Regions from separate parts of the Streptomyces sp. NPDC060027 genome, predicted to be linked through region 3. Evidence: riboswitches for the same ligand, from Rfam matches in the RefSeq annotation. Region 3 holds a riboswitch; each other region holds the start of a gene.

Region 1 (9,664 bases), on a different contig from region 3:
CCGGCAGGCCGCGGATCCTGTACTGCTCGCACGCCTTCCACGGACTGACCACCGGCTCCCTGTCCGTGAACGGAGAGGACGGCTTCCGCGACGGCTTCGCACCGCTGCTGCCCGACACCGCCGTCCCGCTCGGTGATCTCGACGCCCTGGCCAGGGAGCTGAAGAAGGGCGACGTCGCCGCGCTGATCGTGGAACCGATCCAGGGCAAGGGCGTCCACGAGGCCCCGCCCGGCTACCTGCGCGCCGCCCAGGAACTGCTGCACCGGCACAAGGCCCTGCTCATCGCCGACGAGGTGCAGACCGGCCTGGGCCGGACCGGGGACTTCTACGCCTACCAGCACGAGGAGGGCGTCGAACCGGACCTGGTGTGCGTGGCCAAGGCGCTCTCCGGAGGCTATGTGCCGGTCGGCGCGACCCTCGGCAAGGACTGGATCTTCAAGAAGGTCTACTCCTCGATGGACCGGGTCCTCGTGCACTCGGCGAGCTTCGGTTCCAACGCGCAGGCCATGGCGGCGGGCCTCGCCGTGCTCTCCGTCATGGAGAACGACCAGATCGTCGCCAACGCCCGGGTCACCGGCGAGCAGCTGAGGTCCCGGCTGGCCGCGCTGATCGACCGGTACGAGCTGCTCAGCGACGTACGCGGCCGGGGCCTGATGATCGGCATCGAATTCGGCCGGCCCAAGTCGCTCAAACTGCGCAGCCGCTGGACCATGCTGCAGGCCGCGCGCAAGGGCCTGTTCGCACAGATGGTCGTCGTCCCGCTGCTCCAGCGGCACCGCATCCTCACCCAGGTCTCCGGCGACCACCTCGAAGTGATCAAGCTGATCCCGCCGCTGGTCATCGACGAGCACGATGTCGACCGGTTCGTGGAGGCCTTCACCGCGGTCATGGAGGACGCGCACAGCGGCGGCGGGCTGATGTGGGACTTCGGGAAGACGCTGGTGAAGCAGGCGGTGGCGAACCGCTGAGGCCCGCCAGGCCCGCCCTCACCGGCGGGCCGACGGAGAAGGGGCCGGACTCTTTGCCTCTGGGGCAAGAAAATTGCCTCGGAGGCAATCATCGGGCTCAATGGACCTATGAGCACCGATCCAGGGACGGTCGACGAGCCGTCCGACGAGCTGCACGCCGTGGCGCCCCGGCTCCGCGCGCTGCGCCGCGCCGGCTCCCTCACCCTGGAGGCCGCGGCCCGTGCCGCGGGACTCTCACCAGCCCATCTCTCCCGTCTGGAGACCGGGCAGCGCCAGCCCTCGCTGCCGATGCTGCTCACGCTGGCCCGCGTCTACGGTACGACGGTCTCCGAACTGCTCGGCGAGACGGTCGCCGACCGTGACGCGATCGTGCGGGCCGCCGACATGGACCCGGCCCCGGCGGGCGGCTGGACCTACTGGCAGGCCGGCGCGGCCGGCCGCGGCATGCAGGCGCTGCGCGTGCACGTCCCGTACGGCTCGCAGGGCGACATCGTGCGCGTCCACCCCGGCGAGGAGTGGCTGTATGTTCTCCAGGGGCGGCTCAGGCTGCGCCTCGGGGACGCCGCGCACGTGCTCGCGCCGGGGGACAGCGCCCACTTCGACTCGCTCACCCCGCACCGCATCGCGGCCGTCGAGCGCGACGGGGCCGAGCTCCTCTTCGTACACACCCTCTTGCAGAGCCCCGTCGCCGCGCTGTGCCTCGGCCCGGCGACCGCCCACCCCACCTCGGGAGAGACGTCATGACCGAACCCACGGAACCCCGCCGGCCCTCCATGGAGGAGAAGTTCCCGCGCGCCCTGTGGGTGCGGCTGATCATCTATGTCGCCGTCGGCCACCTCTTCGCGGCCTTCATCTACCTGCTCTTCACGCTGGGCGCGCAGAACCAGTAGCGCACCGGCCGGGCGCGCGGGACAGGCCGACGCCCGGGCCCGGCGCGGGGAACCGGCGGACGTGCCCGGGCCCGGCGCGCGGCTCAGTCCAGCAGTCGCTCGCGCAGGCGCTCCCGCAGCTCCGGCGTCATGCCCAGGCCCTGCTCCAGGTAGACGTCGACGCTGCCCCAGGTCTCCTCGATCGCCTCGAAGGCGGCCGTCAGGTACTCCGCGCGCGCGTCGAACAGGGGGCTGAGCAGCTCCATGATCTCGGGGGAGTACGCGGAGGCCGAGGAGTTGGTGCGGTGCACCCTGTAGCGGCGGTGCGCGGCGTTCGACTCCAGGTAGTCGGCCACGATCGCGTCCTGCTCGACACCGAGGGCGAGCAGGGTGATGGCGATGGACAGTCCGGCGCGGTCCTTGCCGGCCGCGCAGTGCATCAGCGCGGGCACGCTGTCCTCGGCCATCGCGCGCAGCACCTGGGAGTGCTCGGCCGTGCGCTCCTTGATGATCCTGCGGTACGAGCCGATCATGCGGTTCGCGCCCTTGCCGTCGCCGAGGATCGCGTGCAGCTGGTCCAGGTCGCCGTCGCGGACCATCTTCCAGAACTCGCTGCCGTCGGCCGGGTCGGACAGGGGCAGATTCACGTTCCGCACGCCCGGCAGCTCGACGTCCGGGCCCTCCAGCTTCTGATCCGCGGCGTTGCGGAAGTCGAAGATCGTGTGGAGCCCCAGGGAGGCGAGGAACGCGGCGTCCTCCTCCGTGGCGTGCGCGAGGTGGCCGCTGCGGAACAGGTGCCCGTAGCGCACTCGTCGGCCGTCCGCGGTGGGCAGTCCGCCCACGTCGCGGAAGTTGCGCACTCCGCCGAGCTCGGGCTCGGTCGACGGGACCTGCTGCGTCACGGGGGCTCCTCCCATTCGGCCGTCGGCGTCGCCCGGCTGGACTCGGGCGACTCGTCGGCGGTTGTCTTCGGCTCGCGCTCTCGACGATACGACATGGGTTCCTGAGGCAATGAGTTGTCCACAGCCGCAGGCTTCAGGACGAGGCACCCATGATCATGTCGACCCCGATCGGGCCTGTTCGACGCCGCCGGGGCCGATGACCGAGATCGGCGCGGATGCCCGGACCTGGCCTCGTTCCGGGGTGAGTGCCGGTCACGCGACACACGTCTCCGACCGTGCGGCGGCCACGGCGCGCGTCACCGAACGCTACGAGCCGCCGCGCCCGCACCGGGCCCGGGGATCACGCGCGGCGCCCCCGCCGCGCCGAGGGGGCGCCATGCCGGTCCGGCCGCATGGCTCCGGATGGGCGAGCTGGTTTCCGACATAAGTGCACAAGTGCTACTAAAGCCGTCAAATCGTCCTAGATGGGGCGTCGTCGCATCACGGCGTGCGGATCGGACTCCGCGAGGGGCTGGATGTGATGGATATCCACCGACGTCGCATGTGACTGTTCTGTCCGAAATAGCGCCTTCATTCCAACTGTCCCTGAAATAAGGCACCGTGGGACGAGTCGCGTGAGGAGCGTCATATTCGTGACGATGCGTTGCCGTCCCCATTTCTCAACCCGCCCGCATTCCCGGGCGGGTTGAGGGGCCGTAAAGATCGTCATTCCACAGAGGGTGACGGCAATTCCCGCATGGATCAAGAAAGGTGAGCGCACAGAAACCGCACATAGTTGTCGACGCGCTCTCATCTCGCTTACGTTCTGCCTCAATCCGGACGGACGCCCAATCCTGCCGCCGCCCGGAATCCGCACACTCACCCGTACATGGCAGGAGCGGGGGACCCACAGGTTCCGTGCCTGGTCCGGTCTCCGGAACAGGCTAGGGGTACAGCCGCGCAGCAGCGTGGCCGGGCATCTCCAGCCCGCACCCGACAGCTCACCTCGCAGGCGCCGGAGAGGAATTCGTCATGCCCGCCAAGGGTAAGCACCGCCGTCCGAAGTCCCTGCGTTTCACCCGCTCGATCGCCGTGGCCGGCACCGGTGGCGCCGCGCTCGCGCTGCCTCTGATGGGAGCCACGGGCGCCCACGCCGCGACCCCGGCCACCGCCGTCGCGCAGCACGTCGAGAAGGCCGCGACCGCCGCTCCCGCGGCCAAGAAGGTCGCCACGACGAAGACGTACGCGGTGAAGTCCGGCGACTACCTCTCGAAGATCGCCGACGATCAGAACGTCACCGGCGGCTGGAAGAAGATCTACTCCGACAACCGCTCGGCCATCGGCAGCGACCCGTCGCTGATCCACCCCGGTCTGAAGCTGTCGCTCGGCAAGAAGGCCGCCTTCGCCGGCGCCACCCACTCGTCCACCCGGACGAAGGCCCCTGCGACGAAGGCCCCTGCGGCGAAGGCCCCCGCGGCCAAGGCCGAGAAGGTGACCACGGCTACCAACGCGGCCTCCGCCAGCAGCAGTTCCGGCTACACCCTGCCCGTCGACGGCGCCACCCTCGGCACCAGCTACAAGCTGGCGGGCAGCATGTGGTCCAGCGGTTACCACACGGGCGTGGACTTCGTGGTCCCGACCGGCACCACGATCAAGTCCATCGCCGCGGGCACGGTCGTCTCCGCGGGCTGGGGCGGCGCCTACGGCAACCAGGTCGTCATCCAGCACGCCGACGGCCGGTACTCCCAGTACGCCCACATGTCGTCCCTGTCCGTCTCGGCGGGGCAGAGCGTGACCGAGGGCCAGCAGGTCGGCCTCTCCGGCGCGACCGGCAACGTCACCGGACCGCACCTGCACTTCGAGGTCCGCACCACGCCGGACTACGGCTCGGACGTCGACCCCGTCGCGTACCTGCGCGCGCACGGTGTCACCGTCGGCTGACGCCCAGCCCTGCTCCTGAAGCCAAGCCCTGCTCCTGACGGCAGGACTGTCTCCGAAGGCCGGACCCCACGATCCCCGGGGTCCGGCCTTCGGAGTTTCCCGTACAAGGCGCGTGACCGCCGCGCGGCGATTCCCATGATTTCCGCTGCCCGTGGGTGGTCGCTGCCTCAACAGCCTTGATCGGAGCCCTATTCCGGAGTTGACCAATACTTGGCCAGTGGCCTATCTCACCGCACGTCAACCCCTCCCTACGGTCGCGTAGCTCACATCCGAGGGTGAATCATTGCTCGATGTGGCAGACGATTCGAAGAGTGACAACAGATCAGTGATCGGGTCGTACGTGGCGGTGGGGGACAGCTTCACCGAGGGCGTCGGCGACCCTGGGCCCGACGGGGCCTTCGTCGGTTGGGCGGACCGGTTCGCGGTCCTTCTCGCGGACCGGCGTCCCGAGGGCGATTTCACCTATACCAATCTCGCCGTGCGCGGCAAACTGCTCGACCAGATCGTCGAGACCCAGCTCCTGCGGGCGAAGGAACTCGGCCCGGACCTGGTCTCGTTCTGCGCGGGCGGCAACGACATCATCCGGCCCGGCACCGACCCCGACGAGGTCGCGGAGCGCTTCGAGCGCGCGATCATCGACCTCACCTCCGCCGTCGGCACCGTCATGGTGACCACCGGCTTCGACACCCGTGGCGTCCCCGTGCTCAAGCATCTGCGCGGCAAGATCGCCACGTACAACGGACATGTGCGGGCCATCGCGGACCGCTACGGTTGTCCCGTCCTCGACCTCTGGTCCCTGAAGACGATCCAGGACCGCCGTGCCTGGGACGGCGACCGCCTGCACCTCTCGCCCGAGGGCCACACCCGGGTCGCGCTCCGTGCCGGACAGGTGCTCGGCCTCGAGGTGCCCGCCGACCCGGATCAGCCCTGGCCGCCCCTGCCGCCGCGCGGCACGCTCGAGATGCGGCGCGACAATATCCAGTGGGCGCGCGAGTACCTGGTGCCGTGGATCGGACGGCGGCTGCGCGGGGAGTCCTCGGGCGACCACGTGGCGGCCAAGGGTGCCCTGTCACCGGACGACATCAAGATGCGCATCGAGTCGGTGGCCTGAGCCGCGACGACCTCCGTCGCGGCGCCACAGGCGGCGAGGGTACGGGCCGACTCGGCCGGTCGGGCGCAGGCCGGGCGACGGCGCCCGGGACGGACCGGGCCGACCGGTGAGGTGACGGCGACGGAGTGGCGCGGACGGGGCAGCGGGGCTGGGCACACGAGAACGGGCACCGGCACACGGAAGTGGGGCACGGGCACGGGCGCACAGGAGTGGGGCACAGACACCGGCGCACGGAAGTGGGTCGCGGGCACCGGCGCACAGGAGTGGGGCACACACACGGGCGCACGGAAGTGGGGCACGGGCACCGGCGCACGGAACTGGGGAACCGTGCCCTGCCCTAGCGCACCGCCGCCACCAACGCCTCGCGTTCGAGGCCCAGTTCGCGGGCGAGGGCCTCGTCCGCCCACTCCTGGGTCCGCGCCCGTGACACGGCGCCGTCGTACGCCGTCATCTGGACGGCCAGGCCGTCCAGCAGCGCCGTGAGCCGGAGGGCCGCACTCGTGGGGTCCGGGCAGCGGAACTCGCCCGCGGCCACGCCCTCCGCGATGACCTCGGTGATCGCGGCCTTCCACTGCCTGTCCAGATCGCGGGTGACCTCGCGCAGCGCGGGCTCGCGCAGGGCGGCGGCCCAGCCCTCGATCCACAGGCGCCAGCCCTTTGCCTGGCCGGTCGGGGCGTACCAGCGCACGGCCGTACGGAGGCGTCGCAGGGCGGTCGTACGGCGGCCGAGCAGCTTGCGGAGATGGGCGAGGTCGTCCTCGGCCGCGTAGGTGAACGCGGCGGCGACCAGCTTCTCCTTCGTCGAGAAGTGGTACAGCACCAGCGCGTTGCTCACCCCGAGGGACGAGGCCACGTCGGCGATCCGTACCGCCGCCACGCCCCGCGCCTCGATCTGTTCGACGGCGGCCCGCAACAACTCCTCACGCCGCTCCGCCACGCTCAACCGCACTCTCGCCACGCGGCAACCCTACACAGAGCCCCCTCGGGAGAGACCCCGAGGGAGTTGACGCCTTCCTCGGCTCCCTCGGCGGTCCGGCCCGTTCGGGCGGCTGCGGCCGGCCTCAGGACGGCTCCGTGCGCCCGACACGTCCGTACGCGGACGTCTGAAGGCCTGGGGCCGTCCTTCACGCCGCACCGTGAGCACACCCCTGGCCGGTGGGTTCGGAGCGGCCGATCCGGCGGAGGGCAGGCCCGTACCGGGCGGCCTCCCGTATCGGGCGGCCTCGTACTCCAGCGTCGACCCGAACGCGGACCATCCGGCGTCGTGGACGGACTTGGGCAGGCGCGTACGGGCGAGCCAGTCGACCGCCAGGTCCTCGACGGCACCCCGACGACGGGACGCGGGGCGGGTGTTCAGGGGCTACGCGGCCGTGGCTACGCGGCCGTCATCCGTACCACCCGAACCGCTCCGCGATGACCGGCAGCCGGTCGGTGACGATGGCGTGGGCGGCGGCCCGCGGCGTCGTGCCGTCGGCCTCGGCGCGGGCGAGCGTCTGGTCGATCAGGGCGCGCATCGAGCGCCGGGTGTGGGCGAACGCCTCGTCCGCGTCGGCGCCGATGTCGCCGAACAGCGTCCACCACCACCAGGCGTTCGTGCCGGAGTTGACCACCACGTCCGGCAGGACGGTGACCCCGCGCGCGGCGAGCAGGGTCTCCGCGTCCGCCAGGACGGGCATGTTGGCCGCCTCCACGATCCAACGGGCCCTGATCGCCTGCTGGTTCGTCGTGTCGATCGCGTACGACACGGCGGCGGGCACCAGAACCTCGGCATCGGCGGACAGCCAGGCGTCACCGGGGAGTTCACGGTCGGCGGCGCGCAGCACCCCGCGGTCGACCGTCCCGTACGCGTCCCGCCCGGCGAGCAGCGCCTCGACGTCGAGGCCGTCCGGGTTCGCGATCGTTCCCTTGACGTCGGCGACGGCCACGATGCTGAGCCCCGCACGGGACAGGAAGCGCGCCGTGGCCCCGCCCATGGTGCCGAGGCCCTGCACGGCGACGCGTGTACCGGCGTACTCCACCCCGGCCCGGTCCAGGGCCGCGAGGACCGACTCGGCGACGCCGCAGCCGCCGACCAGTTCGTCGAGGCCGATGCCGTCCACCTCGACCGCGAAGGCGTCCGCGAGCCGTCCGCGGGCCGCCGTCTCGTCGTCGAGCAGCGGGTACACGGCCTGGATGGACGAGACGAGCCCGGCCTCCTCGGCCGCCCGGTCGACCAGGTCCTGGGTGAGCCCGAGGTCCTCGCCGGTGGTCCAGAAAGCCTCGATGTACGGGCGCATGGCGCGCAGGTAGCGCACCAGCAGGCCGTACGCCGCCGGGTCCTGGGGATCGCAGTCGATACCGCCCTTGGCGCCGCCCAGCGGGATGTACCGGCCCTCGGGGTTGTAGTGCAGAGCCTCTTTCATGGTCATGCCCCGGGCGAGCCCGGTGACCTCCTCCAGCGTGCAGCCGGGCCGCATCCGCAGACCGCCGCTGGAGACGCCGCGCACGAGCCGGTCGACGACGAGGAAGCCCGGGCGGCCGGTGACATGGTCCGTCCAGGTGAGCGTCATCAGGGGGGCGGTCATCGGGTCTCCTCGGGGATGGCGATCAGGGTGGGGCCGGGGGTGCGCAGTGCCTCGGTGAGCGCGGCGGTCAGCTCGTCCGGGCTGCACGCGTGCGTGCCCTGTCCTCCGTAGGCGCGGGCCAGGGCGGGCAGGTCGACCGGTGCGAGGTCGACCGCCGTGGGGGTGTCGCCCCGGGCGGCCATCTCGTCGCGGATCTCCCCGTAGCCGCCGTTGTCGAACACCACGACGGGCAGCGGGAGGTGGAGCTGTGCCGCGGTCGCCAGTTCCTGCACCGTGAACTGGAGGCCGCCGTCCCCGCTGAGTGCCACCACCTGGCGGTCGGGGCAGGCGGTCCTGGCGCCGATCGCCGCGGGCAGCGCGTAGCCGAGTGTGCCGAAGCCGGTCGGGTGAAGATAGCGGCCCTCGGGGCCGAGCGGGAGGTGCGGGAGCGCTCCGTAGTAGCAGCACTGGGCGCTGTCCGAGGTGATCACGGCGTCTTCGGCGAGGACGGAACGGACGGCCCGCAGGTACGGGATCCAGCGGGCGTCGCGCCGTGCGGTCTCGGCGTTCCGCGCCGCCCGCAGGACTCCGGCCCGCAGGACGGGGTCCTCGTCCGCCACGCGCGCGTGGCGGCGCGGGCCGCCGGGCCCCTCCACGGCCGCGAGCAGGGCCGTCAGGGAGACCCGGGCGTCGCCGACGACGGCGATGTCCGCGGGGAGGCCCGCGTACATCTGGTCCGGGTCCAGGTCCACGCGGATCAGCGTGCCGTTCAGGGCGGGCGGCGCGGTCCACAGATCGGACTCGGCGAGTTCGGTGCCGACGGCGAGCACGGCGTCGCGTTCCGCGAGCCAGCCCAGGACCGAGGGGCTGTGGAGGGACACGCCGAGGGACAGCGGGTGGGTCTCGGGGACGATCCCCTTGCCGTTGGCCGTGGTGAGGACGGGAGCGCCCAACTCCTCGGCGAGGGCGAGGCCCGGGACGGCCGCGCCGCGCGCTCCGCCGCCGAGCACGAGCGCCGGACGGCGTGCCCCGCGCAGGGCTTCGGCGGCCCGCTCCACGGCCGCCGCGTCGGGGGCGAGGGGGAGCACGGGAGGGGTGACGCGGACGGGGCCCGTCTCCTCGGCGGCCTCCAGGAGATCGAGGGGTATCTCGATGTGCGCGGGGCGCGGCCGGCGGGTGCGGAACAGGGTGAAGGCGCGCGCCACCGCCGCGTCGATCTCCGCGATCGAGGACACGCGGTGGCTGAAGGCGGCCACGCCCCGCAGGGTCTCCGTCTGGCTGCGCGTCTCGTGCAGCAGACCGGTCGCGAGACGGGGGTGGCGCAGGGGCATCCCGGGGGAGACGACGAGCA
Region 2 (9,664 bases), on a different contig from region 3:
CCCGGTCAGGGCAACCTGCTCAACCTCGCCGAGCGGAGCGGCCTGACCAACATCCGGGTCGCCAACGGTGACGCGATCATCCTGCTCCGCGAGATGCTCCCGCCCGCGTCCCTCGACGGCCTGCGCGTCTACTTCCCCGACCCGTGGCCCAAGAAGCGCCACCACAAGCGGCGGCTGATCCAGCCGGAGTTCCTGGATCTCGCCGCGACCCGCCTCGCGCCGGGCGCGCTCGTGCACTGTGCGACGGACTGGGAACCGTACGCGGAACAGATGCTCGAAGTGCTGAGCGCGCACCCCGACTTCGAGAACACCCGGCCGGACGGCGGTTTCGCGCCGCGTCCGGAGTTCCGGCCGCTGACCCGTTTCGAGGGCCAGGGACTGGACAAGGGTCATGTGGTGAACGACCTCCTGTTCCGGCGCGTACAGCATCGAGACCAGCACACCCCGGGCGACTGACCCGCACGCGGCGCTCCGGAGTCTCCCTGGAATCCCGGGACGACTCCGGTCACCCTCGCGGGCCACGCCCTCCCTCGTTAGGGTCAATGCCGTGGCCATCCATCCTCCGTACCCGACACAGTCCGGCGGCCCCGCCGGACCTGCGCTGAGACACCCGCACTGGTGGCAGCGCAGATGGGTCCGGTACGGATCGCTGATCACGCTGCTCGCGATGTCCGGTCTCGTGATCCTCGCCCTAGTCCGCGAGCAGACCGGCACCGAGGGTTTCCTGGTCGGCCTCGGACTGGCCGTGTTCCCCGTGCCGCTGCTCATCGCCGCTTTCCGATGGCTGGACCGGGTCGAGCCGGGCCCCTGGCACAACCTGCTCTTCTCCTTCGCCTGGGGCGCCTGCGCGGCCGCGCTCATAGCGATCGTCGCCAATAGTTTCGCGACCCGGTGGATAGCCATAGCGACCGCGGATCCGTCCAGCGCCGACACCCTCGGCGCGACCGTCATAGCGCCCGTCGTCGAGGAGTCGGCGAAGGCGGCGGCCGTCCTGCTGGTCTTCCTCTTCCGCAGACGGGACTTCACCGGGATCGTCGACGGTGTGGTGATCGCCGGGGTCACCGCCACCGGCTTCGCCTTCACCGAGAACATCCTCTATCTCGGCACCGCCTTCGGCACCGACCAGCTCAGCGGGGAGAGCGGGCTCGCCTCCGTCACCGCCGCGACCTTCTTCGTCCGCGTGGTGATGTCGCCCTTCGCGCATCCGCTGTTCACCGTGCTGACCGGCATCGGCTTCGGCGTCGCGGCGCTGTCCGCCGAGCGCCAGCATGTGCGCCGCGTGCTGCTCCCCCTGGCCGGACTGCTGCTCGCGATGGGCATGCACGCGCTCTGGAACGGCTCGTCGGGCTTCGGCGAGTGGGGGTTCTTCGGGGTGTACGCCGCGTTCATGGTGCCCGCGTTCGGGCTGCTGACCTGGCTGGCCGTCTGGACCCGGCAGCGTGAGCTGCGCACCGTGCGCGCGGAACTGCCCGCGTACACCGTCGCCGGGTGGCTGGGCGCGACGGAGCCGTGGGCGCTCGGCTCGATGCGGGCACGGCGGCTCGCCCGCGAGTACGCCGGCCACCACTTCGGGAAGGCCGCTGCGCGCTCGGTGGCGGAGTACGAGGCGTTCGCGACCTCACTGGCGTTCCTGCGCCACCGGGGACGCCTCGGCCGCGCGGGCGCCGATTTCGTCGTACGGGAGCGCGAGTTGCTCGACGAGCTGTGGCGCCGCCGGGGGATCGCCCGCCCGGCCCTCGCCTACGCGGCCCGCGCGACGACTCCGATGCCCGCGCCGCCGCCCTGGCCGGCCCACGGGTACACGAACGGCTACGGGTACGCCGCCCCGCAGCCGCAGCCGCAGCCGTACGCCCCGCCGGTGCCGTATCCCGCGTACAACCCGTACCGCTCGTAGAGGCGGCACCGCCCCGCATCACCGGCCCGACACCGGCGGGAGACGGCACCACCGGCGCGCGGCACCACCGACGGCTCGGCATCCCCGACGGCTCGGCACCGCCGACGGCTCGGCACCGCCGGTCGATGCCGGCGATGCCTGCGCCCTGTCCTCCGGCGGTTACGCCGACGCCTTGGACAACCGCGTCAGTTCGTCGTCCGTCAGGACCAGGTCCGCGACCCCCAGCAGGGCCGGGAGCTGCTCCACCGTCCGGGCGGAGGCGATCGGCGCGGCGACCGTCGGCTGGGCGGCCAGCCAGGCGAGGGCGACCGTCGCGACCTCGGAGCCATGGGCCTCGGCCACCTCGTCGAGGGCGGCGAGGACCCGCTGCCCGCGTTCCGTGTCGAGGTGCTTGGCCGCGGCCCCTGCCCGGGGCGAGTCGACCGTCGTGCCCGGGCGGTACTTGCCGGTGAGGAAGCCGGCGGCGAGCCCGAAGTACGGGACGGCGGCCAGGCCGGCCCGGGAGGCGATGTCCCGCCGGGCGCCCTCGTAGGTGTCGCGTGAGACCAGGTTGTACTGCGGCTGGAGCGCGACATAGCGCGCGAGGCCCTCGCGGTCGGAGAACTCCAGGGACTCCTGGAGCCGCTCGGGCGAGAGGTTGGAGGCGGCGATGTGCCGCACCTTGCCCGCCGTCACCAGCTCGTCGAGGGCGCCGATGATCTCGTCGACCGGCACCTCCGGCTTGTCGAAGTGCGTGTAGTAGAGGTCGATGTGGTCGGTGCCCAGGCGGCGCAGTGACGCGTCGGCCGCGGCCTTGATGTTGGCGCCGGACAGCCCCGGGTACGCGGGGTGCTGGCTGACCTTGGTGGCGACCACGATGTCCGCGCGGTTGCCACGGGTCTTCAGCCACTTGCCGATGATGGTCTCGGACTCGCCGCCCTCGTTGCCCTCGACCACGACGAGTAGGAGTCGGCCGTATCGAGGAAGTTGCCGCCGGCGGCCGCGTAGGCGTCGAGCACCGCGAAGGACCGGGTCTCGTCGGCCGTCCAGCCGAAGACGTTGCCACCGAGGGAGAGCGGGAAGACCTCGAGGTCGGACGAACCGAGCTTGCGAAGAGAAGTCATGCCCGACGTCAACGCCCCCACCTGATGCATGTATTCCGCACCCACTCCTGCGGGGCCTGGTGAGAGCGCGCGTCCGCACACGCCGGACCGGCAGCCCTGACGTCGGGGGGGTGTCGTCAGGACCGCCGGAGAAAAGGAAAGCCGCGCGCACGGCCAGGAGCCGCACGCACCGCGAGCACACGGATCACGAAACCTCGGGCACGAGGGGTCGCTCGTACGGATCAGCGCGCGTACGGCTCAGGGTCGTACGGCCAGGGAGCCCGTACGGGTCGGAGCCCGTACGGGTCAGAGGCCGTACGGGTCAGAGGCCGTACGGGTCAGAGGCCGTACGGGTCAGGGGTTGAGGCCCTTGCCCTGGAGCCACGCCATCGGGTCGATGCCGGTGGCGGCGCCGCCGGGGTGCACCTCGAGGTGCAGGTGCGGCCCGGTGACATTGCCCGTCGCACCCACGCGCCCGATGACATCACCGGTGGCGACCTTCTGGCCCACGCTGACGCTGATCGACGACTGGTGGCAGAACCAGAGCTCCGTACCGTCGTCGAGGGTGAGGATCGTGCGGTAGCCGTACGATCCGGCCCAGCCGGCCTCCGTGATGGTGCCGCTGTGGATCGCCTTGATGAGCGTCCCGGTGGGCGCCGCGAAGTCCAGTCCGGTGTGGTACCCGGAGGACCACATGGAGCCGGCCTCGCCGAAGGTCGAGGTCAGGGTGTACGAGGAGGTCGGCAGCGAGTAGCTCTTGGCGAGCTCGGCGAGGCGCTCGGCCTCGGCCTCCGCCTTGGCCGCGTCCTCCGCCTTCTTCTTCACCGCGGCGGCCTTGGCCTCCGCGTCGTCCTGCTGCTTGGCGGCGAGCGCGACGGCCTTCTTCGCGGCGGCGGCCTGGGCGGCCTGCTGGGCGGCGGTGTCGACCTGGTTCTGCTGCGACTCGGCCTGCTGCATGATGCGGGCGCGCAGCGCCTCACCGGCGTCCGTGGCGCCCTGGGCCGTGTCGACGCTGGTCAGACCGGCGCTCGTGAGCGGAGTGGTGGAACCCTTGGGAGCGCTGGATCCGCCGTCCGATATCAGGGCCTTGGCGGACTCGGTGACCGACGACAGGTCGGGCAGCGAGATCGAGACGGGCGCCTTGCCCGGCGCGGCGGTGGCCATGCCACCCGCACCGACGGCGGCTATGACACCCACGCCGAGAACGGTCGAGCTGCGGGCGAGTCCTCCACCGCGCTGCTTGCCTACGCGGTGCCGGCCGCGGACGGGAAGAACGGAATCCTCGGTGGGGTTCCACTCTTCCCAGGTTCCCTCGTCCTTGCCGGAGGCATAGCCGAAGGTGTGAGTGTCATTCGGCGCGAACGAGGTTGGCTGAGCAGGCCGGTTGGACGCCACGTGGGCGCACTCCTTTCCTTCCCTGTCGCCTACCGGGTTAGCTGACGGGTTCGGAGCAGGAAGGTCTCCTACGCGCGTATAACCACCGTGCTTCCACGGCGTAATACGCTCGATTCACCCCAAGTAGGTGGTTCCCCGGTTCCTTTGCAGGATTCGGCACGTGCGCACGGAGCCGTCTCTTGTGACGGCTGGGACGACCGCGCTGCGTTATCGAACGTTAATAGACTCAGGCACCGGATTCCAAGCTGTTCCGACTGATCATTAACAGCTTTTGGCCAGGACTTTGGGGTCATGGACGATGAAAAACGGGCGAGTTGACCACGTGACCTCGACACGGATTTATTTGACGGTGTGTCAGTCGTTATGCGGAGGGGCACTGTCCGATCACTCCTCGTGACAACGGCCGAGAAGACCGTACGCGTCGCGGGTGACGGCCGCCCAGAGCAGCCCATGAACCCGCTCGCGGGCCCACCTCAGACGCGCCGGACGGCGAGCAGCGCCATGTCGTCCGTCAGCGCGCCGCCGGTGTGCCGGCGGACCTCCTCGGCGAGGGCGGTCAGCAGCGCGTCGGGGCCGGGAAAGACCCGTCCTGCCAGCCGCGCGGCCGGATCGTAGAACTCCCCGCGCGGATCGCGGGCCTCGGACAGACCGTCGGTGTGCAGGAGCATCGTCGCCCCGCGCGGAAAGCGGGCCGTCAGCACGCGGTCGGGCCAGGTCCCCAGCTCGCTCATCCCGAGGGGCAGCGCGAAGGACTCGGCGGCGAGCGTGACGAGTGTGCCGTCGAGATGCAGGAGCAGGGGCGGCGGATGGCCGCGGTTGACGATGCGCACGATGTCCTCGTCGTACGGGATCTCCGCGAGGACGGCGGTGGTGAACTCCTCGAACGCGTCGGGGCTCTCGTGCCGGGTGCCCGGGCGCGTCAGCGCCCGCTCCAGCCGCCGTGCGACCGCCTCCAGGGACTCCTCCTGCTCGGCCGCCTCCCGGAACGCCCCGATCACCACGGCGACGGCGGCCACGGCGGCCATCCCCTTCCCGCGTACGTCGCCGACGACCATCCGCACGCCGTACGGCGAGTCCTGCACCGCGTACAGGTCACCGCCGATGAACGCGTCCGCCTGCGCCGCCTCGTACCGCGCCGCGACGTCGAGGCCGTTGATCCGCGGGTCGGGCTCGGGCAGCACGGCACGCTGCGCGAACTCGGCGATCTCCCGTACAGAGGCGAGCCGTTCGTCGCTGCGCCGGACGAGGATGTTGATGAGGACCGCGAGGACGGCGGCCGTCGCCACGGTGACCGACTCGGTGACCGCGTCGACCTTCAGGACGATGTCGAGCAGGTGGTGGACCAGGAACACCGTGCCGACGGCGAGAACGCCGGTGACGACGGTGCCGCGCAGCGAGTAGAGGGGCGCGGCGACCAGGGGCGCGGCCGTGAAGAGGGGGGCCGCGGTGAAGGCCGACGGCGTGAAGTAGTCGTAGATGATCCCCCCGACGAGGAGCAGCACCGGCAGGGTCCGGAGCAGGGTGCGCGCGAAGGAGATCCGGCGGGGAGCCGCTCCCACCGGACCGGGCAGCCGGGCGCCTCGGGGCAGACCGGGCGGCGACCTGTCGGCGCGGTCATGCGGTTCTCCGGATCGCTGCTCACCTCCTGGCTGCCCCACCCGTCCAGAAGACCCGGAGCGGGGACGGCGGGCGACCCGTGTGGCCCGACCGGGGGATCGCCGGCTGCCGGAAGGGGACCGGTCCGGAGAACCGGCCGGGAAGGGGAACGATCCCGGAGAGAACCGGCCGGAGGGCACAACACCAAGGGCCGGAACTCGTGAATCCGAGTTCCGGCCCTTGGTCTTCAGTAGCGGGGACAGGATTTGAACCTGCGACCTCTGGGTTATGAGCCCAGCGAGCTACCGAGCTGCTCCACCCCGCGTCGTTGAAACCAGTGTACGCCATCCGCGGGACCCGAAGCACACGCGTTCAAACGCGCCCCATGAGTGAGGCCGCGGGGTGGGCTAGCCGAGGAGATGCAGGTTGGGGGCCTTGGCGTGTTCCGCGTACTCGGGGAGGACGACGACGTCGGCGCCCGCGGCGGCGAGGAGCCCGTTCCCGTCGGCGTCCGCGACGAACGTGTCGGGCTCGCGCCAGGCGGTCACGACCCGGCGTACACCGGCGTCGAGGATCAGCCGGGCGCAGGGCGCGGGCCGGGAGGCGCGGCGGGCGCACGGCTCCAGGCTGCTGTAGACGGTGGCGTCGGCCAGCCGCGGATCGGCCGGGTCGATCTTGGCGAGGGCGGCCTCCTCGGCGTGCACGACGGGGTCGTCGCCCTCGCGGGAGTGGCCCCGGGCCAGCTCGGTCCCGTCGGCCGCGACGACCACGGCGCCCACGCTGAACGCGGTCTCCGAGGGCGGGCACAGCGCCGCCAGCTCGCAGGCGAGCTCCAGCCACCGCCGGTCCGCCGCGGAGGCGAGCGAGTCGGTGCCGGGCGCGGTGGGCACGTACCGGATGAGCACGACATCCCCGACGGGCCGGGTCTCCGCCAGCCGCATCCGGCCGGGGGGATAGGTGCCCGTTCCGAACAGCCGCGGCGCGTCCGGCTGCCCGACGAAGAGGGGGGCGACGGCGAGCTGCAGTTCGTCGGCCAGGCCCTCGCGCACGAGCTGGGTGTGGACCTTCCCGCCCCCTTCGACCATGAGGCGGCGCACGCCCCGTACGTCGTGGAGGTGTTCCAGCAGCGCGCGCCAGTCGAGTCCGGGGCCGGTCGGGACGACGTCGACGCCGGGGAGACCGTGCAGCCGGGCGGCTGCGCGCCGCGCGCCCTCGCCGGTCGTGTAGACGACCTTTTCGCCGCCCGTGTGCCAGAACTGTGCCTTCGGGTCGAGGTCGCCGGAGCCGCTGACGGTGACCTTCAGCGGGTACTCGGGGCGGCCGGCGGCGACGCGGGCCGCGCGCCGGTCGGCGGAGTTGACCAGGAGCCGCGGATTGTCCGTACGCAGGGTGCCCGCGCCCACCAGGATCGCGTCGCTGGACGCCCGCACCTCGTCGACCCGGTCGAAGTCGGCCGCACCCGAGAGCAGCAGCCGCTCGGGGCCGGTGTCGTCCAGGAAGCCGTCGAGGGAGACGGCGGCGGACAACAGGACGTAGGGACGGGGCATCGGGGCGCATCCTCCGGTCGCACGGGCACAGTGGTTCAACTTTTAAACAATACCTAGACTGAGTCCATGACGACCCGCTGGCTCTCCGCCGCCGAACAGCGCGCCTGGCGCTCGTACCTTTCCGCGACCTCCCTCCTGGAGGACGCCATCGACCGCCGGCTGCAGGCCGAGGCGGGAATGCCCCACCTTTACTACTCCATCCTGGCCAAGTTGTCCGAGGCGCCGGACCGGCGGCTGCGGATGACCGACCTCGCCGAGGCCCAGAAGATCACCCGCAGCCGCCTGACGTACGCGGTGACGCGACTGGAGAAGGACGGCACCGTACGCCGGGAGGGCTGCCCCACCGACAAGCGCGGCCACATGGCCGTCCTCACCGACGAGGGCATGACCCTCCTGGAGCGGGTCGCGCCGGGACACGTCGAGACGGTGCGGACGGCGATCTTCGACCATCTGACGCCTGAGCAGGTGGAACAGCTGGACGAGATCTGCGGAACCATCACGCGGGCGATCCAGGACGGGAATTCCGGGGCATCCGGGGAAGATCTGCCGTGGCGGCGGCGTTCCTGCTCCTCGTGAGGGGCGCGAGGGGGACGTGAACCCCATTGCTTGAAGTTTTAAGCAGATGTAGTGTCTCCTCCCAGGACAGTGCTTCAAATCTGAAGCACCATCTCGTACGAACCCGCTGGACGGAGAGACTCATGCGCGACCATCCCACCGCCACCGTGCGCACCCGCGTCCGCGTGCCCCTGCGCTTCGGCGACGGCTACTCCGTCGACGCGGAACTCGTCACCTTCCACGGCCTCGACGACGAGAAGGAACACCTGGCCGTCGTCCTCGGCGAGCCCGGCCCGAACCCCCTGGTGCGACTGCACTCCGAGTGCCTGACCGGCGACGTCTTCGGCTCGGCCCGCTGCGACTGCGGACCGCAGCTGCGCGAGGCGGTGGAGCAGATCGCGGACCGGGGCGGCGTCCTTCTCTATCTGCGCCAGGAGGGCCGCGGCATCGGCCTCTACAACAAGCTCGACGCGTACGCCCTCCAGGACCAGGGACTCGACACCTACGCCGCCAACGCCGCCCTCGGCCTGCCCGAGGACGACCGCGACTACACGGCGGCCGCCCAGATGCTCCGGGCCCTCGGCATCGACTCCCTCGACCTGCTCTCCAACAACCCCGACAAGGCCGAACAGCTCCGCGAACTCGGCATCACGGTCTCCCACCGTGTCCCGACGGGCGTCTTCACCACCGCCCACAACGTCCGCTACCTGCGCGCCAAGGTCCTCCAGACCCAGCACACGCTCCCGCTGACGGAACTCACCGAGCTCACAGGCCTCTCGACGGGCTGACGCTCCGTTTCCCGCCGCGCACTCGCCGCACGAGGTCGCCGGCGGCCTCCGGCCATCGGCCGTGATCGAAGGCGAAGCCCGCATCGAGCAGGCGGCCGGGAACGACACGGCGGCTTTTCAACAGGAGTTCGGTATCCGACCGCAGCGCGAACGCACCGACCTCCGCCATCCACCGCGTCGCGGGCAGGCCCACCGGGACACCCCACGCCGCTCGCATCGCGCGCATGAACGTGCGCTGGGGCAGAGGGACGGGAGCGGCCAGGTTCACCGGCCCGGCGAGGTCGTCCCGGTCGGCCAGGAACTCGACCGCGCGAACGAAGTCGTGGTCGTGTATCCAGGACACGTACTGCGCGCCGCCCGCGACCGGGCCGCCGAGGCCGAGCCGCGCCAGCCGCAGCAAGACGTCGAAGACACCGCCCCGATCGGGGCTCATGACCATCGCCGAGCGAAGGGCGACCTTGCGCGTGTTCGGGGTTTCGGCCCGCTCCTGCGCCCGCTCCCAGGCTTTGGCGATCTCGACGCTGTAGGCCCAGTAGCCCGGCACGCCGGGTTCGGTGCCGCCGAGCACGCCGGTCGCCTCGTCGTTGGGTGCGTCGAAGCGGTGGGCGTAGACAGTGGCCGTACTCATCTGCAGCCAGACCCGGGGAGGCCGGGCCGCGGCCGCGATCGCCTCGCCCACGACCGTGGCGGAGCGCACACGCGAGTCCATCATGGCCTGCAGATTGGCCGCGGTATAGCGACAACTGACGCTGCGCCCGGCCAGGTTGACCACGACATCGCTGCCGTCGATCACCTCGGCCCAGGGGC
Region 3 (9,664 bases):
ACCTGTACGCGCTCGGTGTGCTGCTGCACGAACTCCTCAGCGGTGACGTGCCGTTCTCCGGTTCGACCGCGCTCGGCGTGCTGCACCGGCACCTGTACGAGCCGCCGCTCCCGGTGCGCCGGCTGCGCTCCGAGGTGCCTCCCGCGCTGGAGGACCTCGTGCTGCGCCTGCTCTCCAAGGACCCGCAGCACCGGCCGGCGTCCGCGCAGGAGACGTACGAGCAACTGCTCCCGCTGCTGCCGGCCCGCGGCATGCCCACGGGTGCCCCGCTGGACCCCACGCGCCCCTTCCTGCGCCCGCACGCGCCGTGGCCGGACCGGGCGCGCACCCCGGCGCCCCAGCCGCAGGCCGCGCCCGTGGTGGAGAAGCCCGATGTCGCGGGCGCCGTCGACGAGGTCAAGCGGCTGCTGGGCGAGGGCCGCATCACGCAGGCCGTGGACATCCTCGGTTCGATCCTCCCGGCGGCCGCCGCCGAGCACGGGGAGCACTCGCCCGTGGTGCGCACCCTGCGCAAGCAGTACGCGGCCACGCTCATGGACGACGGGCAGTACCGCCGCGCGCTGCCCGAACTGCGCCGTCTCGCCGACGAGCGCGCCGCCGAGGCGAGCCAGGCCGACCCGCAGTCCCTGCGCTTCCGCTACGACGCGGCCCAGTGCCTGGAACAGCTCGGCGAACCCGCCGCCGCGCTGGCCGAGTACCGCGCCCTGCTGCCGTACTACGAGAACCAGTACGTCGCCGGAGACCCGGAGATCTCCCTCGAAGTCCGCCGCAGGATGGGCCACTTGCTGCTCGCCCTCGGTGACCGCGGCGCCGCCCACGACACGCTGGCCAGACTCCTGCACGACGTGGAACGGCTGCGCGGCCCCGGGTACCCCATGGCGGCGGAGATCCGGCGGACCCTCCAGTGGCTCGGCCAGGTGAGGGGCTAGGCTCCGGGCGCGGGCAGGTGAGGCGCCAGGCTCCGGGCGCTTCACGCCGATCAAGCCTCGAAAGCTTTGCGCCGGCTTGGCCGAAGCTTGTGATGATCAAGGTGCGCTGTTTCCCGAACGGGGGCGGCGCGCTCGGTACGGTGCGATCCGCTTTCGTGCGCCGCACGCGCGCGGCGCCCACTCGACGTGCGCCGCACGCCCGCGTGACCAGCGCACCCGACACATGAACCATGGGGTGGGGATTTTCATGTCCAGCCATCGGCATTCCAAGAAGCGCAGATACGCGGCATGGGCCGCGGCGGGCGCCGCTGTGGTCGCCGGAGCGGGAATGGCCGCGCAGAACTCGATGGCCGCGACCACGTGGCCCGCGCAGAAGACCTTCACGGGCCGCGCCTTCGACACCTGCGCCGCGCCCTCGCTGAACGCGATGAAGGCCTGGCACACCGGCTTCTACGGAGCGGCCGCCGTGTACATCGGCGGCAAGAACCGCGGGTGCGGCCAGCCCAACCTGACCGCGTCCTGGGTGAAGTCGGTCAGCACGGTGGGCTGGAAGCTGATCCCGCTGTACGTCGGCGCCCAGCCGTCCTGCCAGACCGGGAGCAGCCCCGAGAAGCTCACCGCCGCGACCGCCGCGTCCCTGGGCGCGACCGACGGCGCGGACGCGGTCGCCAAGGCCTCCGCCCTCGGCATGAAGGCCGGCAGCCCGATCTACCTCGACATGGAGTCGTACGACGTCACGAACAAGGCGTGCAACGACGCCGTGCTGACGTATGTGCGCGCCTTCGACAAGACCCTGCACGCCAAGACGTACCGCACCGGCTACTACGGCTTCACCAGCTCCAGCGCCAAGGCCGTCGCGACCGCGACCGACAAGACGGATCTGCCGGGCAACCTCTGGTACGCGCTGTGGGACAAGAAGAACACCACGACCACCGACTGGCCGTGGGGCGCCACCCAGTTCACCGGCCACAGCCGCGCCCACCAGTACATGGTCAACAGCAAGGAGTCCCGCGGCGGTTACACGATCACCGTGGACCGGGACGCGTGGGACGCGCCCGTGGCGATCACGGGCTGAGGACGATGTGACGTGCGGCGGTGCCCGAAGTCGTCGCGAATCGTTGGTCGAATGGCTGGCCGAGAGGCGGGCCACTGCCTACCATCGATCACCGCAAGACTTTGTGCACCGCCGCACAATCTCCTCGGGAGGCTTCCTTGCACCGCCGCCGTCGCACCGCGCTCGTTCTCTCCGCCGCGATCGTCGCGGCGGCCCCTCTCCTCACCGGCTGTGGCAGTGAGGCCCATCCGGGCGCCGCGGCCGTCGTCGACGGCCGACGGATCACCGTCGCGCAGCTGGAGAGCCGGGTGAACGAGGTGCGCTCGGCGCAGCGGGCCGCCAGCAAGGACGACGCCCAGTACGAGCAGGTCATCGCCAACACCGGCACCCTCACCCGCGACACCCTGCACGGCATGGTCCTGGACCGGGTGCTGGACCGGGCGGCGAAGAACGCCGGGGTGAGCGTGACCCGCAAGGACTCCCAGCAGATGCGTGCGGCCCTCGAACAGCAGGCGGGCGGCTCGGAAGCGCTGGAGACGGCCTGGCTGACGAACTACGGCGTGGCGCCGCAGCGTCTCGACGACAGCCTGCGTACCGAGATCGAGGCCCGGAAGCTGGCCTCCGCGCTCGGTGTCGACATGAACACCACCGACGGCAAGGCCGCCTTCTGGAAGGCGATGTCCGCCGCCTCCAAGCAGCTCGACGTCGACCTGAACCCGCGTTACGGCACCTGGGACGTCCAGAAGAGCAGCCGCGTCGACGCGAAGACGCCGTGGCTGCGGGAGGTCACGGCGACGGGGACCCAGCAGCCGGCCTGACCGTCTCCGGGCCGTCGGCCGACCGACGGTGCCCCCGGGCCTGTGGACGGCTTCGGGGGCTGTCGGCGGTGTGGGTTACGTTCGAGGGGTGAACGCATCCAGCAGCTTCGACGGCGACGAGCGGACCGCTGCCGACGCGACCGTCGTGGGCCCCGGCCCCGGCCGTATCGTCCTGCTCACCACCAGCCACCGAGTCGCGCCCGGGCTGTTGTCCTGGCCCGCCTGGCAGGCGCTGCACGGCGCCGACCGGGTCCTGTGCGCGGACGGCGCGCACCCGCAGGTGCCGTATCTGCGCGAGGCCGGTATCACCGTCGACGAGGAGTCCCCGACCGCGGAGGATCTGGTCGACGCGTGCGCCGGCGGTCGTTCGCTGGTCGTCGTGGCCACCGGTGAGGGCGAGCCCCGCCTCACCGACGGCCTGGCCCGGCTGGCGGGCTCCGGCCGCGTACAGATGCCGGACCTGGAGCTGCTCCCCGCCTCGTACGACCTGCCGGGCGCCCGCCTGCTCGACCTCGTCCAGGTGATGGACCGCATCCGTGCCGAGTGCCCCTGGTCGTCCCAGCAGACCCACAAGGGCCTGGCGAAGTACGGCATCGAGGAGGCGTACGAACTCGTCGAGGCCATCGAGGAGGGCGACCGGGACGAGCTGCGCGAAGAGCTCGGTGACGTCCTGCTCCAGGTCGTGTTCCACTCCCGGATCGCCGAGGACGACGAGGAGGGCCCCTTCTCGATCGACGACGTGGCCGGCGGCATCGTCGCCAAGCTGATCCACCGCCACCCCCATGTCTTCGGCGACGAGACGGCCACGACGCCCGAGGAGGTCAAGGCGCACTGGCTGCGCACCAAGGCCGAGGAGAAGCGGCGCACTTCGGTCACCGAGGGCGTCCCGCTGGGTCAGCCCGGCCTGGCCCTGTCGGCCAAGTTGTCGTCCCGGGTGCGGACGGCGGGACTCGGGGTCCCGCTGCCCGCCGGGGAGGGCGTGGGGTACGAGCTGCTGGCGATGGCCGCGCACGCCGAGGCCGAGGGCGTGGACCCGGAGGCGGCGCTGCGGGCGGCGGCCCGGGCGTACCGGGACGCGATCCGCGTGGCGGAGGGCTTCGTGGGGACGGACCGGGATCAGCACAGGGATCAGGACGGGGATCAGGACGGGGATCCGGACGAGGCAGGGTGAGGGGCGAAGAAGGGGGAGGGGTGAAGGAGGGGGAGGCGCAGGGGAGGACTGACGGCGGCCGGAGTCACGCCCCCGTGGCGCGGTCCGCCGGGTTGTGCCAGTTCGGCACGGGGCGGTCGAGCAGCCACTCCGCCGCGCCCAGCGGGCGGGGCCGGGTCTCTCCGGTCGGCGGCAGCAGGTCGTGGAAGACACGGTCGGCCGGTGCGCCGAGGGCGGGAAGGGCCTCGCCGACCTCCTCGACGAGATCGGGCGGACCGGCGATGTAGACGTCGTGCCGGGTCCAGCCGGCCCGGTTGCCCAGCGCGGTGAGCAGCCGTTCCGTCGCCTGTTCCTTGGGGCGGCCGGGCGCGGGCGTGATGAAGGTGACGGCGAGCTGGGGGAGCCGGGCCCGCAGGCGTTCGACGGCGGGCCGGTCGTAGAGGTACGCGATGTCGCGAGCGACGAGGAACAGGCGGGCCTCGTGGGCTGGGTCGAGCTGTTCCAGCAGGGCCTTCACCGGGGCCCAGCCCGTGCCGGCCGCGATGAGGGTCAGGGGCCGGTCGGCCGGTGTCCGCAGGGTGAGGCCGCCGCCGGGCGCGCCCAGCCGCAGTACGTCGCCCACGCGGGTCTGCCGGACGAGCGCGGTGGAGAGCACCCCGTCCTCGACGCGGCTGATGTGCAGGTCGACGGTGCGGTCGGCGCGGGGCGCGTTGGCGAGGGAGTAGGGGCGCCAGACGCACGGCAGTTGGGGCGTGTTGACGCTGACGTACTGACCGGGGGAGTAGGTGAGCCGCTGCCGTGGCCGCAGGGTGAGGACGACGAGGTCGTCGCCGTGCCGGGTGCGGGCGACGACCTCCGCGTCCCACCAGCGGGGCTCGCCGTGGTGCTGGGCCTCCCAGGCGCCCTGCAGCATGAGATGGGTGATCGCCTCGTACGCCTCGGCCCAGGCCTTCTCGGCCTCGGAGCTCCAGGCGGAGCCCGCGACGAAGGCGAACGCGGCGATCAGGCTCGCCCCCACGGCCGCGTAGTGGTCCGGCTGCGCCAGGTACTTCCGGTGGTCCCGCCCGAGATCCCTCAGGTACCGGGGCAGTTCCGGATCCTCCAGCCCGTCCATGACGAACGTGAGCGCCGCGAAGAGCCGGTCCCGCTGCCGCTCCATGTCCTGCGGGAGGTCCGCCGGGAACAGCCCGCGGAGCTCGGGGTTGTGGCGGAACAGATGCGAGTAGAAGTACTTGACCGCGAACTCGGCCCGTCGTTCCACGACCGCGAAGCTGGATCTGAGTATTTCGGGGTCCACTGCGTGAATGTAGGGAGGTGCCGAGCGGCCGAGTCAAACAGTCGGCCATGTCTGGACAGCCTGGGGTGAAAAGGGCAGGGGGGACTCGCCGTCGCCGCCGGGCCTCCCCGGTACCGCCCCGATCGCCGGTCGGCCCGGGCGTCCCCGCGTCCTGCGGATACCGTCGAGGGGTGACCGAGCACGAATCCCCCGCCAGCGCCGCCCCCGAACTCTTCACCTGGGAGTTCGCCACCGATCCCTACCCGGCCTACGCCTGGCTCAGGGAGCACGCGCCGGTGCACCGCACCCGGCTGCCCAGCGGAGTGGAGGCCTGGCTCGTCACGCGGTACGCCGACGCCAAGCAGACGCTCGCCGACCAGCGGCTGTCCAAGAATCCCGCGCATCACGACGAACCCGCGCACGCGAAGGGCAGGACCGGGATTCCGGGGGAGCGCAAGGCCGAGCTGATGACGCATCTGCTGAACATCGATCCGCCGGACCACACCCGGTTGCGGCGGCTCGTCAGCAAGGCCTTCACCCCCCGGCGTGTCGCCGAATTCACCCCACGGGTGCAGGAGTTGACGGATCAGCTCATCGACCAGTTCGCGGCCAGGGGCTCGGCCGACCTCATCCACGAGTTCGCCTTCCCGCTCCCCATCTACGCCATCTGCGACATGCTGGGCGTCCCCCGCGAGGACCAGGACGACTTCCGGGACTGGGCGGGGATGATGATCCGGCACGGCGGCGGGCCGCGGGGCGGGGTCGCCCGGTCCGTCAAGAAGATGCGCGGCTATCTCGCCGAGCTCATCCACCGCAAGCGCGAGGCGCTGTCCGATGTGCCCGGACCCGGCGAGGACCTCATCTCCGGACTCATCCGCGCCTCCGACCACGGCGAGCACCTGAGCGAGAACGAGGCCGCCGCGATGGCCTTCATCCTGCTCTTCGCCGGTTTCGAGACCACGGTCAATCTCATCGGGAACGGGATGCACGCCCTCCTCACCCACCCCGAGCAGCGGGCCCGTCTCCAGGCCTCCCTCGCGGCCGGGGAGAGCGGACTGCTCGAGACGGGCGTCGAGGAACTCCTGCGCTACGACGGGCCCGTGGAGCTGGCCACCTGGCGGTTCGCGACCGAGGACGTGCGGATCGGCGGGCAGGACATCGCGGCCGGCGATCCCGTGCTCGTGGTCCTCGCCGCCGCGGACCGCGACCCCGAGCGGTTCGAGCGGCCGGACACGCTCGATCTCGCACGGCGTGACAATCAGCACGTGGGCTACGGCCACGGCATCCACTACTGCCTGGGCGCGCCGCTGGCCCGTCTGGAGGGGCAGACCGCGCTCGGCACGCTCCTCACCCGCCTCCCCGACCTCCGACTTGCGGGAGATCCGGCTGATTTGCGTTGGCGTGGAGGGCTCATTATGCGCGGATTGCGCACGCTTCCGGTGGAGTTCACCCCGGTCAAATAGCCCTTGATCGGTCCATCGGTGACCCTTCGCCACCCCTGTCGAGGGGGTTCTTCCGAATACCGGAAAGAGCACCCTTCCGGCTACCGGAACATGATGATCCATCAAATCTGTGATCTTCACGTGATCTGTACTGCATCGACTTGTGACAAGCGTTCGACTCCGGCTACGTTCACCCATCAACGCGGCACCTGCGCTTCTTACTTCGCAGGAGGCCCGTTGTCACCTGCTGTCACGCGAAAGGCTTCCGCATGCTCTCCGGGAACGGCCGTCACCGTCGCCCCCGTCAGGCCCCGGCCCTCATCGTCGCCGCAGGGGTGACCGGATCGGCGATCGCCATCCCGTTGCTCGCCGCGACGAGTGCGAGCGCGGCCGACGGAACCACCTGGGACCGGGTGGCACAGTGCGAGAGCGGCGGCGCGTGGAGCGCCGACAACAGCAACGGGTACTACGGCGGGCTACAGCTGACCCAGGACGACTGGGAGGCGTACGGCGGTCTCGAATACGCCCCGAGAGCCGACCAGGCCAGCCGTTCGCAGCAGATAGCCGTGGCCGAGAAGGTGCTCGACGACCAGGGGCTCGCGGCCTGGCCGACCTGCGGACCGCTCTCCGGGCTGAGCGCGGACTCGGGCGACGTGCGTGTCGACACGGGCCTGGCCGGCGACTCGTCGGCCGGCGGGAGCGAGTCGAGCGGCTCCGTTTCGTCCGGATTGTCGACTACGCCCAACTCATCCCCTTCATCCATCCCGTCCGGTTCAGCTGATTCGGGCGACTCCCCGGACGTGACCGACAACACCGCGAAGCCCAGCGCCTCGCAGGATTCCGGCAGCTCGGACAAGGCGACCGGCAAGGACGACAAGTCGGACAAGTCGGGTCAGGACGGCGCTTCTTCGGATGCCTCCGACGACGCGAGCGCCAGCACCGGGCGGCACCGTGGCGGCAGTGCCGACGAGGACGCGTCGGCCGGCGCGGCCGACGACCGCACCGACAGCGCCGCCGGGCGGCACGCCTCGCGCGGCTCGAGCGACTCGCGCGACGCCACGGACGACTCGTACGTCGTGGACGACGGGGACAGTCTCTGGAGCATCGCCGACGCCCTTGACCTCGAAGGTGGATGGGGCGGCCTGTACGTCGCGAACGAGGACACGGTCGGGGCCGATCCCGACCTCATCGTTCCCGGTCAGAGCCTGTCTGTTGCTACCGAAACGGTCGAAAAGTAGCGGGAGTTCACGTCACGGTTAGCTGTGGAATGTCCGGTTTGGCGCGAGTGAGAGATGGGTCTCAGAAGCCCTGATCGTCTTTGAAATTCCGCCGATCGACTGCTTACGGTCGTGACCGCTCGCCACAGCGGGCCCCGACGGTCACAACGCCGAATCCTGCCAGCGGCCGTACGGGAACAGTCGTCGCGTCATGCGCCGTAGGCAGGAGCGGGGGACCCAAGGTAAGCGCCGCGTCCGGGAGTTGAGAGACATCCGGAACGGCTTGGGGTTAAGTCGCGTGTCGGACGTCCTGGAGACGGGACCGAAGACACGCGGCCGGGCAACTCAACCGGCCCGAACCCGACAGCTCACCTCGCAGGCGTCGGTGAGGGGATCACTCCATGCTGTTTTCCAGCAAGGGCAAGCACCGCCGTCCGAACAAGGCCACCCGCGTCGCCACGCTCGCCGGTGTCACCGGTGTCGCCATCGCCGCTCCGCTGATGGCGGCCGGCAACGCCTCCGCCGCCACCGCCTCCGAGTGGGACGCCGTCGCCCAGTGCGAGGCCGGCGGCAACTGGTCGATCAACACCGGCAACGGCTACTACGGCGGCCTGCAGTTCTCGGCCTCCACCTGGGCCGCGTACGGCGGCACCGCCTACGCCTCCACCGCCGACCAGGCCTCGAAGTCGCAGCAGATCGCCATCGGCGAGAAGGTCCTCGCCGGGCAGGGCAAGGGCGCCTGGCCGACCTGCGGCGTCGGCCTGTCGAGCGCCGCGTACAGCGGTGACACCTCGACCCCGTCGACCCCGTCGGCCCCCTCCTCGTCGAGCGCCTCGCAGGGCAGCACCACCCGTACGACGGAGCAGCCCGCCTCCCGTTCCGCGGAGCGCCCGGCCGCCCAGAAGACCGTCACCACCCCGACCGGCAAGAAGGTCAAGAAGGGCGACGGCGAGTACAAGGTCGTCAAGGGTGACACCCTCAGCTCGATCGCCGAGAAGAAGCACGTCAAGGGCGGCTGGCAGAAGCTGTTCAAGCTGAACAAGGACGTCGTCGCCGACGCCGACTTCATCTACCCGGGCCAGCAGCTGCACCTCGGCTGAGCACGGCCGCGTACCGGCCCCCCATGGTCGCCCTCGGCGGACGGCGACCGCAGCCGGGCCGCGCGCAGCCTCACTCGCGCTGAACGACAGCTCCCCTCACAGGCCGGGCCTCCATGTGGAAGGCCCGGTGAGGGTCCCCGTCCCCACGGGCTCCCCGCTCCGGTGCTTGTTCCCCCGCATGCACCGGAGCGGGGTTTTTCATTTCTTTTTTTGTTCCGTTCAGGAACAATATGTACCCTCAGTTCTGCCCAAGGGGTGGTCGATCGGCTGGCCGATCCCCCCGGGCCGGTTAGGCTCATCCCGCAGGGCTGGCAAGTCCTGCGTACCCGCGTCACATCCCAGAAGGAGATGCTCGTGCCGTCCATCGACGTCGTCGTAGCCCGGGAAATCCTGGACTCCCGAGGCAACCCCACGGTCGAGGTCGAGGTCGGCCTCGACGACGGCAGCACGGGTCGTGCCGCCGTTCCGTCCGGCGCTTCCACCGGCGCCTTCGAAGCCATCGAGCTCCGCGACGGTGACCCGAACCGCTACCAGGGCAAGGGTGTCGAGAAGGCCGTCCTCGCCGTCATCGAGCAGATCGGCCCGGAGCTCGTCGGCTACGACGCCACCGAGCAGCGCCTGATCGACCAGGCGATGTTCGACCTGGACGCCACCGACAACAAGGGCTCGCTCGGCGCC

The links. Region 3 has a riboswitch for cyclic di-AMP ahead of ACFWBT_RS05935 (transglycosylase family protein). Riboswitches for the same ligand answer to the same signal wherever they lie in the genome.
Region 1: it holds a riboswitch for cyclic di-AMP, as region 3 does, so the genes downstream of both, ACFWBT_RS02675 (peptidoglycan DD-metalloendopeptidase family protein) here and ACFWBT_RS05935 (transglycosylase family protein) in region 3, are expected to answer to the same signal.
Region 2: it holds a riboswitch for cyclic di-AMP, as region 3 does, so the genes downstream of both, ACFWBT_RS32640 (M23 family metallopeptidase) here and ACFWBT_RS05935 (transglycosylase family protein) in region 3, are expected to answer to the same signal.

Annotation. Positions count from the first base shown of each region.
Region 1 is NZ_JBHWVI010000005.1:70,218-79,881, reverse strand. Features, by position in the region: gene ACFWBT_RS02695 (aspartate aminotransferase family protein) at 1-968, shown strand, start outside; gene ACFWBT_RS02690 (helix-turn-helix domain-containing protein) at 1,077-1,712, shown strand; gene ACFWBT_RS02685 (DUF6126 family protein) at 1,742-1,858, shown strand; gene ACFWBT_RS02680 (tyrosine-protein phosphatase) at 1,942-2,739, opposite strand; cyclic di-AMP (ydaO/yuaA leader) riboswitch at 3,589-3,746, shown strand; gene ACFWBT_RS02675 (peptidoglycan DD-metalloendopeptidase family protein) at 3,751-4,659, shown strand; gene ACFWBT_RS02670 (SGNH/GDSL hydrolase family protein) at 4,985-5,770, shown strand; gene ACFWBT_RS02665 (TetR/AcrR family transcriptional regulator) at 6,108-6,728, opposite strand; gene ACFWBT_RS02660 (Glu/Leu/Phe/Val dehydrogenase dimerization domain-containing protein) at 7,156-8,334, opposite strand; gene ACFWBT_RS02655 (thiamine pyrophosphate-dependent enzyme) at 8,331-9,664, opposite strand, start outside.
Region 2 is NZ_JBHWVI010000183.1:2,035-11,698, reverse strand. Features, by position in the region: gene trmB (tRNA (guanosine(46)-N7)-methyltransferase TrmB) at 1-456, shown strand, start outside; gene ACFWBT_RS32650 (PrsW family intramembrane metalloprotease) at 548-1,894, shown strand; partial or broken gene ACFWBT_RS32645 (aldo/keto reductase) at 2,054-2,997, opposite strand; gene ACFWBT_RS32640 (M23 family metallopeptidase) at 3,331-4,371, opposite strand; cyclic di-AMP (ydaO/yuaA leader) riboswitch at 4,383-4,540, opposite strand; gene ACFWBT_RS32635 (PP2C family protein-serine/threonine phosphatase) at 4,845-5,930, opposite strand; tRNA gene ACFWBT_RS32630 (tRNA-Met) at 6,219-6,292, opposite strand; gene ACFWBT_RS32625 (dihydrofolate reductase family protein) at 6,375-7,514, opposite strand; gene ACFWBT_RS32620 (MarR family winged helix-turn-helix transcriptional regulator) at 7,581-8,090, shown strand; gene ribA (GTP cyclohydrolase II) at 8,213-8,857, shown strand; gene ACFWBT_RS32610 (DUF1731 domain-containing protein) at 8,835-9,664, opposite strand, start outside.
Region 3 is NZ_JBHWVI010000014.1:34,809-44,472, forward strand. Features, by position in the region: gene ACFWBT_RS05900 (protein kinase) at 1-929, shown strand, start outside; gene ACFWBT_RS05905 (glycoside hydrolase domain-containing protein) at 1,177-2,004, shown strand; gene ACFWBT_RS05910 (SurA N-terminal domain-containing protein) at 2,142-2,801, shown strand; gene ACFWBT_RS05915 (nucleoside triphosphate pyrophosphohydrolase) at 2,947-3,972, shown strand; gene ACFWBT_RS05920 (globin domain-containing protein) at 4,037-5,248, opposite strand; gene ACFWBT_RS05925 (cytochrome P450) at 5,296-6,690, shown strand; gene ACFWBT_RS05930 (transglycosylase family protein) at 6,939-7,907, shown strand; cyclic di-AMP (ydaO/yuaA leader) riboswitch at 8,091-8,283, shown strand; gene ACFWBT_RS05935 (transglycosylase family protein) at 8,288-8,986, shown strand; gene eno (phosphopyruvate hydratase) at 9,335-9,664, shown strand, end outside.